2 linked regions of the Fodinicurvata sp. EGI_FJ10296 genome follow. The protein of the gene in region 1 binds, or shares a complex with, the protein of each later gene. Links are inferred from orthologs where the notes say so. Each region holds a gene or a part of one and is shown on either strand. Other genes may lie near its edges.

Region 1 (7,686 bases):
CTGCCCGACAAGGGGTTGATCGCAACGGGCTACGACGCCGATCTGGTCGTCATCGAGCCGGGTTCGTTCAAATACGACAGCGGCAATACATTGTCGGTTCTCGACTGGAGCCCCTATGACGGCATGACCATGGATGTTCGGGTTCAGGCGACATTTGTGCGCGGTGCGTTGGTCTGGGACGGCTCGGCCATCGTGCAGGAGCCCGGCTTCGGGCGCTTCATCCGTCCGACATCGGCACCAGAAACGCGGGTTTCCCAACAATGATGACCGACAACAGCTTTTCCTTTGCGACACGGTTGCTCGACGGCCTGGAGAAGGAAACCGGCGATCCGTCCGGACGGGGCATGACCCGGATCGCCTATGGCCCCGGAGAAGAATTCGCCCATGGCCTTTTCGCCGAACTGGCGCGTGAAATCGGGGCAACCGTAATCCACGATGCCGCCGGCAACACGATCGCCCATATCAACGGCAAGGATCCGGCCCTGCCCGTCGTCGTCACGGGCAGTCATCTGGACAGTGTTCGTCAGGGCGGCAATGTCGACGGCGCCGCTGGCGTGGCGGCGGGGCTTGCCTGCCTGAAAGAAGCCGCCGACCGGCCCGGCGAACGCGGGCTGTCGGTCGTCGCCTTCCGGGGTGAGGAAAGCTGCTGGTTTCCGCATTCATATATCGGCTCGCGCATGGCGCTGGGCCGTCTGCCGGCCGAACAGCTCGAACTGCTGCGCCGGTCCGATACCGGCCGCACGCTGGCCTCTCATATCGATGAATGCGGCTATGATTCAGCGGCGGTCAAACGCGGCGAAGCGCTCCTGACACCTGAGAAGATCGACAGCTTTTTCGAAATGCATATCGAGCAAGGGCCGGTTCTGGAAACGGCGGGAATTCCGGTCGGCGTGGTGAGCGCAATTGCCGGCGGCCATCGCTTCCGTGACATGACGGTAACGGGCGTCTGGGCCCATGCCGGTGCGGAACCCCGGACCTATCGGCACGACGCCATGGCCGCCACAGCCGCCTTCATCGACCAAACGAACACCATCTGGCGGGGGATGGAGGAAGACGGCGACTTTCTTCTGGTCACGTTCGGAATCGTTCAAACGGATCCCGAACTGAACGCGTTCAGCCGCATTCCCGGAAAGGTCAATGTGACCATCGATATCCGGGCCATCGAGGCGGAGGCCCTGAAGCGATTCATGGACCGGCTATACACCTTGATCGACACGATTTCAGAGACGTTCGGTGTCGACTTCAAGATTGGCGGTGACAGTGGGCCGCCGATCCGCGCCATGGACGATGGTCTGGTGGCTTTGCTGGAGAAAAGCGCCGACGAAGCCGACATCAAGACCCTGACCATGCCCAGCGGTGCCGGCCATGATGCGGCGGCCTTTTCCGAGGCCGGTATCCCAACGGCCATGGTCTTCATTCGAAGCCAGAATGGCAGCCACAACCCGGATGAGTCGATGCGGATCGACGATTTCCGCCTGGCCTGCGAGGTGATGGGCCGGGCCATCGCCAGGCGCCGGGAACGCCGGCATGGATCGGGAGAATAGTCTTTGCATACCACAAGATGCTCAGTTAGACAGACCATGCAACATTAGGATTAAGTTATGCATAGTTTGATCTATCTCGTCGGGCTCGTCGTCGTCGTCTTTTTCATCCTGTCCTTTCTGGGGCTGGTCTGACCCCAGTGCCCACCTTTGATCGTCCTTCCGGATAGGCGCGGTTCGCGTTTCATCCGTGGGAAGTTTCTGCACCAGATCCCGGGTCAGCAATGCGTCACTCCGTGCCGCACAGCACCCGGGAATTGGTCAGGGTGGCGGCTGGTCCGGGACAGGGATTTCGTGCGGCATCGCGGCCTTTTCCCCTCACCCCCCGAACAGCGCCCAGACCACGGTCAGGGCGAGCAGCAGCAGCAGGCCGACCAGCCCCACCACGCCCCCAAGGCGTTTCTGCGGCTGTGCCGCGCCGCAGTGCTGGCAGGTCGCGGCATAGCGGTTGACCGGTCGGCCGCAGCTAAGGCAGTGGGTCGGGCGCGTCATCAGTCCGGCGCCAGTCTACGCGACATGGTCCAGCCCCAGGCGCACGAAATAATCGGTGCAGGCGTCAATGGCGTCGACGTCACAGTATTCGTCGGTCTGATGCGCCATGGCCATGGGGCCCGGCCCCATGATCAGCGTCGGCGGGTTGCCGCAGGCCGGTTTCAGGACGGAGGCATCGGTGAAATAGGTCGCGGTCTCGACCGATGGCGACCGGCCGAAATCCTGCGCCCATAATTCAAACGCCCGCTGCATCCAGGGCGTTTCGGGATCGGTATAGACATGGTCCATGTCGGTCAGTGTCGTGAAACGCGCCGCCCCTTCCAGCACGGCATCGAGCTGCATTCGCGCCTCGGCGTTGGTCTGACCGACGACGGTGCGGATATCGACACCGATTTCGGCGGAATCGGGCACGGAGTTGATATTCAGCCCGGCTGACATGGTGCCGACATTCAGGCTCAGCCCGCCCATCACGGGGTGGGGCGAAACGCCGAAGGCGAACTGCTGCAGTTTCGTCACCGCCGCGCAGGCCTTGAAGATCGCGTTGTCGCCCTTTTCCGGCATCGAGCCATGAGCGGTAACGCCCTCGAAGCCGAGCGTCAGCCACAGCGCGCCCTTGTGCCCGACCATCGGGCGGTTGTCGGTCGGCTCGGCGACCACCAGTGCCCCCAGTTGCGGCAAAGCGCCCGGCGTCCGGGCCAGATGCATAACACCCTCGCATCCCGTTTCCTCACCGGCGCTGATGACAAGCACGACGTCGGCGCGCCGGCCGCTGCGCTGGGACAGCGCCAGACCCGCAAGCACGCAAGCGGCGACACCGCTTTTCATGTCGCTGGATCCGCGCCCATACAGGCGCCCGTCGCGCACCTCACCGGCAAACGGGTCGACCGACCATGGGGCACGGCCCAGTGGCACCGTGTCGACATGACCGGAATAGGCGATCGGCGCCCTGTCGGCGGGACCATCGGCCGGCAGCGTCGCCACCAGGCTGGGCCGTCCGGGCGCGAACTCGTGAAATGCCAGATCGAATCCGGCAGGCTTCAGCAGACCGGCGATATGCTCGACGCAAGGACGCTCGTTGCCCGGCGGGCTCACGGTATCGAAGGCGAGGAGGTCGCGGGTGAGGGTCAGTCCGCTCGGCGCCGTCGTCATATCGAATTCTCCGTCTTCGTTATTGCCGCCGCCGGCCGCTAGCGCAGGTGGCAGGCCGCCTGATGGCCGGGCGCGACTTCCCGCAGCAGCGGTTCCTCTTCGAAACAGCGCTTTACGGCATAGGGGCAGCGGGTGTTGAAATGGCATCCTCTGGGTGGATTCATCGGGCTGGGGACGTCGCCCGTCAGGATCGTGCGTTTGCCGCGCCGGCGCGGATTGGGCAGCGGCGCCGCCGCCAGCAGGGCTTCGGTGTAGGGATGCTGCGGATTCTTGAACAGGCTGCGCTTGTCGGTGATCTCGACGACCCGACCCAGATACATGACGGCAATGCGGTGGCTGATGTGTTGAACCACGGCCAGATCATGCGCGATGAACAGGTAAGACAGATTGAACTCTTCCTGCAGGTCCATCATCAGGTTGATGACCTGAGCCTGAACCGAAACGTCCAGCGCCGACACCGGTTCGTCGGCAATGATCAGTTCCGGGTTCAGGGCCAGCGCCCGTGCTATGCCCAGCCGCTGGCGCTGACCGCCGGAGAACTCGTGCGGATAGCGATGGAGAAAGTCCTGGCGCAATCCGACGCGCTCGAAGAGCGCCGCCGCCCGCTCGGCCCGTACCTTTGCCGACGCCCCCTCGGGATAATTGCCCAGCGGTTCGGCAACGATGTCCCGCGCGCGCATGCGCTGATTGAGCGAGGCATACGGGTCCTGAAAAATGACCTGCATCTGGCGCCGATACGGATGCATCTGCGCCCGGCTGAACCGCGTGATGTCGTGCCCGTTCAGCCGGATCTCGCCCGATGTCGGCTCGATCAGCTTCAGGATTGTCTTGCCCGCCGTCGACTTGCCGCAACCGGACTCTCCGACCACGCCCAGCGTCTCGCCCCGGGCGACGGAAAAGCTGATACCGTCGACGGCATAGACGCGCGCGGACTCCCGCCCGAACAGGCCGCTGGTGATCGGGAAATGCTTTTTCAGGTTGCGCACGTCCAGCAGCGGCGGTTCGGGCGCGGCGGCGCCCTGTGCGCGCGGGCCGGTCGTCGCGTCGATGGTTTCGGTATCCATGCTCATAGCGTCCACTCCGGCAGGCGATCGCTTTCCCAGCAGGCGGCCAGATGTCCCGGCTTCTTCTGTTCCAGTGGCGGATAGGTTTCGCGGCAATGGTCGCGGACGAAGGGGCAGCGGTCGGCAAAGGTACAGCCCGCCGGCAGATCCGACAGCGCTGGCACGATACCGGGGATTTCAGTCAGCCGATGCCGCCCGCCGTCCATTTCCGCGGCCTCGATGCGCGGCACCGATGTCATCAGGCCGCGCGTATAGGGATGCAGCGGACGGTCGAACAGGGTGTAGACATCCGCCTCCTCGACCTTGCGGCCGGCATACATGACCAGCACGCGGTCGGCCATTTCCGCGACCACGCCCAGATCGTGGGTGATCAGGACGATCGCCGTCTTCAACGTGTCGCGGATCTCCTCCATCAGCGCCAGGATCTGCGCCTGAATCGTCACGTCCAGCGCCGTGGTCGGTTCATCGGCGATCAGCACCGACGGATTGCACGACAGCGCCATGGCGATCATCACGCGCTGGCGCATGCCGCCGGAAAGCTGGTGCGGGTATTCCTGAACGCGCCGATGGGGCTCGGGGATGTGCACCAGCTTCAGCATCTCTTCGGCGTGGGCGAGCGCGGCCTTCGGCGGCATGTGCTGGTGCAGCATGATGGCTTCGGTAAGCTGATCGCCGATGCTCAGCACCGGGTTCAGCGAACTCATCGGATCCTGGAAGATCATCGAGATGTCGTTGCCGCGCACCCGGCGCATTTCCCGCTCGGACAGTGTCAGCAGATCGCGGCCCTTGTACAGAATCCGGCCGCTGGCGAACCGGCCGGGCGGCCTCGGCACCAGGCGCATGATCGACAGCGACGTGATCGACTTGCCGCAGCCGGACTCCCCGACGACACCCAGGATCTCGCCGGGTTTGACGGAGAAACTCAGCCCGTCGACAGCCTTTACAACGCCGTCACGGGTGTCGAACCAGGTTCGCAGGTCGTCGACCTCCAGCACCGGTTCGTCGTTCTGCGTCGCGTCGTTTACGTCGCCGCTCGTCGACAGCAGCGTCGACGGGGAAGAATTCGCCATGAATGTCGGACCTTTCACCTGTTCGTCACGCTGTCGTCAGACGCGCCGCGCCATGCGGGGGTCGAGGCTGTCGCGCAGGCCGTCGCCGAAGGTATTGATGGCGAAGACGGTGATCGCGAGGAACAGCCCCGGAAACAGGATGATTGCGAAGTTCGAATGAAAATACATGCGTCCTTCGGCCATGATGTTGCCCCAGCTCGGGATCTCCGGCGGCGTGCCGGCGCCGACAAAGCTGAGATAAGCTTCGAAGATGACCGCTTGCGCGCAGATATACGTGGCCTGGACGATCAACGGCGGCACCGCGTTGGGCAGGATGTGCCGCAGCAGGATCTTCCAGGTCGGCGTTCCCGATGCGACGGCGGCCTGAACGAACAGCTGATCGCGCAGCATCAGCACGACCGAGCGCACCAGCCGCACCACCCTCGGCACCTCGGGGATGGTCAGCGCGAGGATGACGTTGGGCACGTTGCTGCCCCACAGCGCCACCAGCGCAATGGCCAGCAGGATCGCCGGGATCGACATCAGCGCATCCATCAGCCGCATGACGACGGCGTCGACATGGCGGTTGAAACCGCTGGCAAGGCCGATGGCGAGGCCGAGCACGGTTGACAGGAACGCGACGCTCAACCCGACCACCAGCGAGATCTGGCCGCCGTGAAGGACCCGGCTGAACAGATCGCGGCCATACATATCGGTGCCGAACCAGTTGCTGGCGCTGGCGCCCTGCAGCCGGTCGATGGCGTTCTGCCGCAGCGGATCCGCGACGCCGAAATACGGCCCGACGAACGACGCGAACGCCATGATGAACAGCACCACCAGGCCGAACAGCATGGTCGGATTGCGGCGCAGGCCGTCGCCCATGGAGGCGAAGGTTTCGGCCACCCGGCTGGACACCGTCAGGTCCCTTGTCTCGGCGCTCATGCGTTGGCCTCAGTACCGGATGCGGGGATCGAACAGGACATAGCTGAGATCCACCAGAAGATTGAGCAGGACATAGGCGAAGGAGAACACGAGGATCACGGCCTGGATGACGGGATAATCGGTCCTGAGCACCGCATCGACGGTCAGCCGCCCCAGCCCGGGGATCGCGAACACGCTTTCGGTCACCACCACACCCCCGATCAGCAGCGCGACGCCGAGACCGATCGTGGTCACGATCGGCACCATGGCGTTTTTCAGCGCGTGCTTGATCAGCACCTTGTGTGTCGGCACGCCCTTGGCATAGGCGGTGCGGATATAATCCTCGTTCAGCACTTCCAGCATCGTCGCCCGGGTCATGCGCGCAATCAGCGCCATGTAGACAACCCCCAGCGTGATCGCCGGCAGCGTGATATGAAGCAGAAATTCCCATGGGTTGACGAACAGGCTGGTATAGCCCTGCACCGGAAACCAGCCGAGTTGCATCGATCCGCCGGCAATAAGGAAATAGCCCAGCACGAAGACCGGCATCGAAAAGCCCATGACGGCAAACGCCATGACGATCCGGTCCAGCCAGCCGCCCGCCTTCCAGGCGGCGATGACACCCAGTGGTATGGCGCAGGTGACCGCGATGGCGATCGTGCACAGGGTCAGCAGCAGCGTCGGCTCCACCCTTTGACCGATCAGCCGGGTGACCGGCAGGCCCGAATAGATCGAGGTGCCGAGGTCGCCCTGCAGCAGCGAGCCCAGCCAGCTGCCGAACTGCACGATCAGGGGCTGATGAAGCCCCAGCTGACGGCGGATCTCCTCGACCTCTTCCGGTCCGGCGAAGTCACCGGCGATGATCACCGCCGGGTCGCCCGGACTCATATGGAGCATCAGGAACACGAAGACCGCCACTATCCCCATGATGGGGATAGTGGCCAGGACGCGTCGAATGACATAGGCAAGCATGCGGCTTTGTTACCCTTGTCTGGTCATGGAGTGCGACGGCGCCCTATGGGTCTTCATCCGGGGGGTCATTCGACTTCGATGTTCCAGAAGAACGGCACCGGCGTGTTCATGACGCCCGTCACGTTATCCCGATAGGCTGTCGGCTGATAGTACTGACCGGTCGGGATATAGGGGACGAAGTCGTACAGTTCCTGCTGCAGTTCTTCCACGACCGCCATCTGGGCGTCGAAGCCCTCGGCCCGGGCGAAATCGTCGCGAAGCTGTTCGATCGTTTCGTTCTCGGGCCAGCCGAACCAGGCATCGTCGCCGGAACCGGAAACCGAGATGTTGCTGATCGGGTTCAGCTGATCGACGGCCAGCCACCAGGTCGGGAAGATGTTCCAGCCACCCTCCTCCGGCGCCTCGCGAACGGCCCGGCGCGAGGTCATGGTCGCCCAGTCCATGGCGACCAGCCGTACATTCATGCCGATTTCGCGCAGCGCCTGCGCCGTGACCAGC
Region 2 (4,727 bases), on another replicon or contig:
GTGTTCCCGCCTTCCAGCAGGCGGCCGTGCCGCCCGGAGTCGTCACCAGCGGCGGCGCGGCGCGGCAGCGATCGTCGCCGATCGGACAGCGGGCCAGAAACGGGCAGCCGACGATCGGCGTCATCAGGTTCGGCGGCGTTCCCTCGATCGAGATCAGGCGCTCGTCGACGCCGTCGAGCCGAGGGGTGGAACGGAGCAGTCCTTGTGTATAGGGGTGCGCCGGTTGTTCGAACACGGCATCGGCGTCACCGGTCTCGATGATGCGCCCGGCATACATGACAGCCACCCGGTGGCAGAGACCGGCCACAATGCCCAGATCATGGGTGATAAGGACAATCGACAGCCCCAGCCGCTGCTGCAGATCGGCCAGCAGCTCCAGAATTTGCGCCTGAATTGTGACGTCCAGCGCCGTGGTCGGCTCGTCGGCGATCAGCAGCGACGGCTCGCACGCGATTCCGATGGCGATCATCACCCGTTGACGCATACCGCCTGACAATTCATGGGGATACTGGTCGAGGGTCTTGCGCGGCACCGCAATGCCGACCGCTCCCAGCAGTTCCGCCGCCCGGTTGCGCGCCTGGGCGCGGCTGTGGCCAAGATGATAGCGAACGACCTCGGCGATCTGGGCGCCGATGGTCATGAGCGGATTGAGAGAGGTCATCGGATCCTGAAAGACGACGGCGATCTCCCGCCCCCGGATCGAGCGGCCATACCGTTCTCCTGCGGGTCCCAGCAATGACCGGCCGCGCCACCTGATATCGCCGCCGACGATTCGCCCCGGTGCGGAGATCAGCCCCATGACGGCCTGGGCCGTCACGCTCTTGCCCGATCCGGATTCACCGACGATGCCGAGTGTCTCGCCTCTGCCGACCGTCAGCGACACATCGCTCAGACCGTGAACAACGCCGGCACGGGTCGCGAATTCCACGCGCAGCCGCTCCACTTCCAGCATCGTTTCCATGCTGTCGGCCGTCATGGTCCGGACTCCCTGCTGCTGCCCGTGCCGCTACCGTCGCCCGCATCGGGAGCGACTGTCGGCACATGGCGTGCCTGCCGCGATCTGGCAAACCGCTTTTCACGTTCCTGCGGATCCGTGGTCACGCGCACCCAGTTGGCGAACAGATTGATCGACAGGACCGTGGCGACGATGCAGAGGCCCGGGAACGTCACCAGCCACCAGGCGATGAAGATGTAATCCCGGCCGCCGGCGATATCCAATCCCCAGCTCGTCGCCGGCGGCTGCACGCCCAGTCCCAGGAACGATACGGCCGCCTCGGCCAGGACGATGTTGGTGAATTCCAGAATGCCGACAGTCAGCAGCGGTGAAATCAGGTTGGGCAGGATATGCATGAAGATGACGCGTCGCGGCTTGCAACCGACGATCTCGGCGGCTTCGACATAGGGGGTCTGTCGGACCGACATCACGATGCCCCGGACGAGCCGCGCATAGACCATCCAGTTCGTGATCGACAGCACCACGATGATGGTGGTGATGCTGGGTCCGATCACCGACACGATCAGCAGGATCAGAAGAACGCCGGGGAACGACACCTGGATATCGACCAGCCGCATGAGAATGCTGTCGACCCGGCCGCCGAGATATCCCGCCCACAGGCCGACGACGACCCCCAGCGTACCCGCCAGCAGCACGACGCTGACACCGATGAACAGCGTCACCCGGCCGCCCCAGATCAGCCGCGAAAGCACGTCGCGCCCGAGATGATCCGTGCCCAGCACATGGGCCCAGGTACCGCCTTCCAGCCAGAAGGGCGGCGTCAGCCGCTGCGTCACAGCCTGTGACGTCGGATCGTAGGGCGCGATCCAGGGCGCAAGCAGGGCGGCCGACACGATCAGCAGAATGACCGCGAGACCGATGGCACCGCCCTTGTCCTCCCACAACTCGCGCCCGACTTCGACGATCCGGCGGCTCCAGGGTACATCTCCGGGATCGCCGTCATTGGAACGGGCATCGGCCTCAGTATCCTCGGAAGCCGCCTTCCGGGACGATATTGATTCGCTGTGGGTCATATCAGTTCAAATTGATCCTTGGATCGATGAGCTTGAAGACGACGTCCAAGGCGATATTGATCAGCACGATCATGATGGCGATTGTGAACACTATTGCCTGCACCAGAAACAGGTCGCCGCGCTGGAGCGCCTGGATCGCCGTCAGCCCGAGGCCCGGCCACGCGAACACGGTTTCCACAACCACCGTATAACCCGCAAGGGTCAGGATCAGCTCCCACCCCACCAGCGTCAGAAACGGTATGGACGCGTTGCGCAGGGCGTGAACGCCGATGATCCGCCTCAGCGGCATTCCCTTGGCGCGCGCTGTCTTGACGTATTGCTGATTGAGTTCATCAATCATCGACGAACGCACCAGCATGGTGAGCCGGGCGAGCGGCACCAACGCTAGCGTGACGGACGGCAACACCAGATGGGCCGGGGTCCCCATGCCGGAAGTCGGCAGAACCTGAAGCTGAACCGCGAAGACGACAATCAGCAGCAATCCGACCCAGAATTGGGGCATCGACAAACCGAGCAAGCCCAGGCCGACGGTCAGCCGATCGACGATACCGCCCGGCCGAAGCGCCGCCACCACCCCCATGGGGACCGACAGCACGACCGCAAGTCCCAATCCGGCGCCGATCAGCAGCAACGAGTTCGGCAAACGCTCGAATACGACGTTTATGGCCGGCCTTCGCTGCCAGGCACTCTCACCGAAATCGAACGTGGCAAGGTCGGCCGCGAACTGAACAAACTGAACCAGCAACGGCTGATTCAGCCCCAGACCCTCGGCAAAGGCAGCACGCTGTTCCGCCGATGCCGAGAGCGGCAGCATGAGGCTGACGGGATCTCCGAAAACGCGCGTGACGACGAACACCGTCAGAGTCACACCGAGCACGACCAGGAAGCCCTGCCATGCCCGTCGGAGTATGAATGTCCCCATTCCGTCCAGCCCCTATCTTTCAATGCCCGCATTCCGGCACATCGCTGCCGGAATGCGGTGCCACGTCCTACTCGCTGACCGACATTTCCTTGATCAGCATTTTTGCATCGACGCGGGGTTGCCATTCCATCCGTGGCGACATGCCATAGATGTCCTGAAGGTTGAACAACGGCACAGTGTAGTGCATGTCGTGGCCGCGCTGGAATATGGCGTCATACAATTCCTGGCGGGCTTCAGGATCGGTCGTGACCCGCGCCTCGTCGATCATCGCCGCCATCTCTTCATCCGAATTCGACGAAGCGGCGCCGTCCATATGATAGATGTATGAGGCTTCGCGATCGGCATCCAACAGTTCGTTGGAATTGGCGATAAAGATAGAATCCGGGCGCGGCCCGTCGCCCATCAGGCTGTCGAGATACTGGGAAAACTCCTGGATCTGGACATCGGTTTCAAGTCCGATTTCCGACCAGTAGCCGGCCACGGTTTCGATCTGCTCTCGATCCTTCAGCCAGCGGCCGGATTCGCCGATCACCTCAAGGGTAGCCCCGACGGCGCCCGCCTCCTCGATCAGTTCGCGCGCGCGCTCAGGGTCGTAGGGATAGGATTCCAGGTCATCGTTGAACCCGAAAGCGCGTGGGTTGACATGATGCCCGGCGGCAATTGTGGCATAGCCCTGGAACAGACTGTCGGCCATGGCCTGCCGGTCGATGGCCAGATTGAGAGCCTCGCGGACCCGGACGTCCGACGTCAGTTCGTTGTCGGCGCCAAGAACGAAAACAGAGGTCTCAAGGCCCTCGACAGCAGCGAAATTTTCAACGCTCGCCGTGAATTCTGGCAACAGGTTGATGATGACATCGAACTCGCCGGCCATAAGGCCCGAAAGCCGCGTGCCGGGTTCGCCGACAAATCTGAAGGTTACCGCTTCGACATCCGGTTCCGGACCCCAGTAATCTTCGTTCACGGCAAGTTCGATGCTGGTGCCGCGCTGCCAGTCGACGAACCGATATGGCCCCGTCCCGACCGGTTCCGAGGCCAGATCTCCCTCCTCGGCATAGTCCGGCGGAATCATCTTCATCCAGTACATGCGCGAAGGCAAAATCGGATCCGGGCCCGTGGTCAGGATTCGAACGGTCAGGTCGTCGACTTTCTCGGCGCCGGCGATCGTTCCGAAATAGGCCATCTGCTCGGAATTGTTTTCCGGATCGATGATCCGCTCGACACTGGCAACCACAGCGTCGGCATTGAAGGGCTCGCCATTGTGGAAAGTAACGCCCTCCCGGAGCGTGAATTCCCATGTCGTCTCATCGACCTGCGTCGGGACCTCTGCGGCGAGACCCGGCTCCAATTCGCCTTCCGGCGTCCGGGCCATGAGCGTCTCGTATATGTTGTCGTTTACCTGCCGCTCGCCACCGTCGTCGCGCAGTTGCGGGTCGAGCGTCGACGGCTCGGACCCGATGGCCACTGTAATCGATTGAGCGAACGCCGCCGGCGTAACCAGCGCCATGGATGCAGCCAGCGCCGTCGACGCCAGCAAGCCGCGAAGTGAGATCGTCATTGATTTACCTGCCCTTCCGTAAAGCCCTGAATTATCGTCTTTTGAACCAGCGATTCATCAGAATACATCCCGCTGTAGGGAGTGTCACCCATCTCTGCGCCTGTGATGCGCATTCTCCCGTTCGCTGTAGATCAACTTATTATGCAATTGTCACGCCAAGGAGCGACTTGGGATGTGGACTTGCTGCCAGCCATGGGACAGACTGATAACAGAACCGACCCT

Evidence for each region. Proteins that work in one complex are often made in the same cells at the same time.
Region 2: the proteins of ABZ728_RS06660 (region 1) and ABZ728_RS21935 are in contact, whole or in part, in a cryo-EM structure (PDB 8Z1Y), measured with the Escherichia coli proteins. The link is inferred for Fodinicurvata sp. EGI_FJ10296 from one-to-one orthologs.

Annotation. Positions count from the first base shown.
Region 1 is NZ_JBFCVL010000003.1:107,900-115,585, forward strand. Bases 2,237-5,236 are described here. They hold ABZ728_RS06660 (dipeptide ABC transporter ATP-binding protein), read right to left. Parts: upstream 4,253-5,236; coding sequence 3,221-4,252; downstream 2,237-3,220. Other genes in these bases: ABZ728_RS06655 (M20 family metallopeptidase), read right to left, coding at 2,237-3,182; ABZ728_RS06665 (ABC transporter ATP-binding protein), read right to left, coding at 4,249-5,236. Also shown: ABZ728_RS06640 (dihydroorotase family protein), read left to right, coding at 1-264; ABZ728_RS06645 (hydantoinase/carbamoylase family amidase), read left to right, coding at 261-1,544; ABZ728_RS06650 (hypothetical protein), read right to left, coding at 1,860-2,033; more of ABZ728_RS06655, read right to left, coding at 2,049-2,236; more of ABZ728_RS06665, read right to left, coding at 5,237-5,316; ABZ728_RS06670 (ABC transporter permease), read right to left, coding at 5,353-6,237; ABZ728_RS06675 (ABC transporter permease), read right to left, coding at 6,247-7,188; ABZ728_RS06680 (ABC transporter substrate-binding protein), read right to left, coding at 7,254-7,686. UniProt on the Escherichia coli protein: Part of the ABC transporter DppABCDF involved in dipeptide transport. Responsible for energy coupling to the transport system.
Region 2 is NZ_JBFCVL010000020.1:445-5,171, reverse strand. The notes cover bases 1-2,954. They hold ABZ728_RS21935 (ABC transporter permease), read right to left. Parts: upstream 2,029-2,954; coding sequence 973-2,028; downstream 1-972. Other genes in these bases: ABZ728_RS21930 (ABC transporter permease), read right to left, coding at 2,030-2,950; ABZ728_RS21940 (ABC transporter ATP-binding protein), read right to left, coding at 1-976. Outside these bases: ABZ728_RS21925 (ABC transporter substrate-binding protein), read right to left, coding at 3,018-4,505. UniProt on the Escherichia coli protein: Part of the ABC transporter DppABCDF involved in dipeptide transport. Responsible for the translocation of the substrate across the membrane.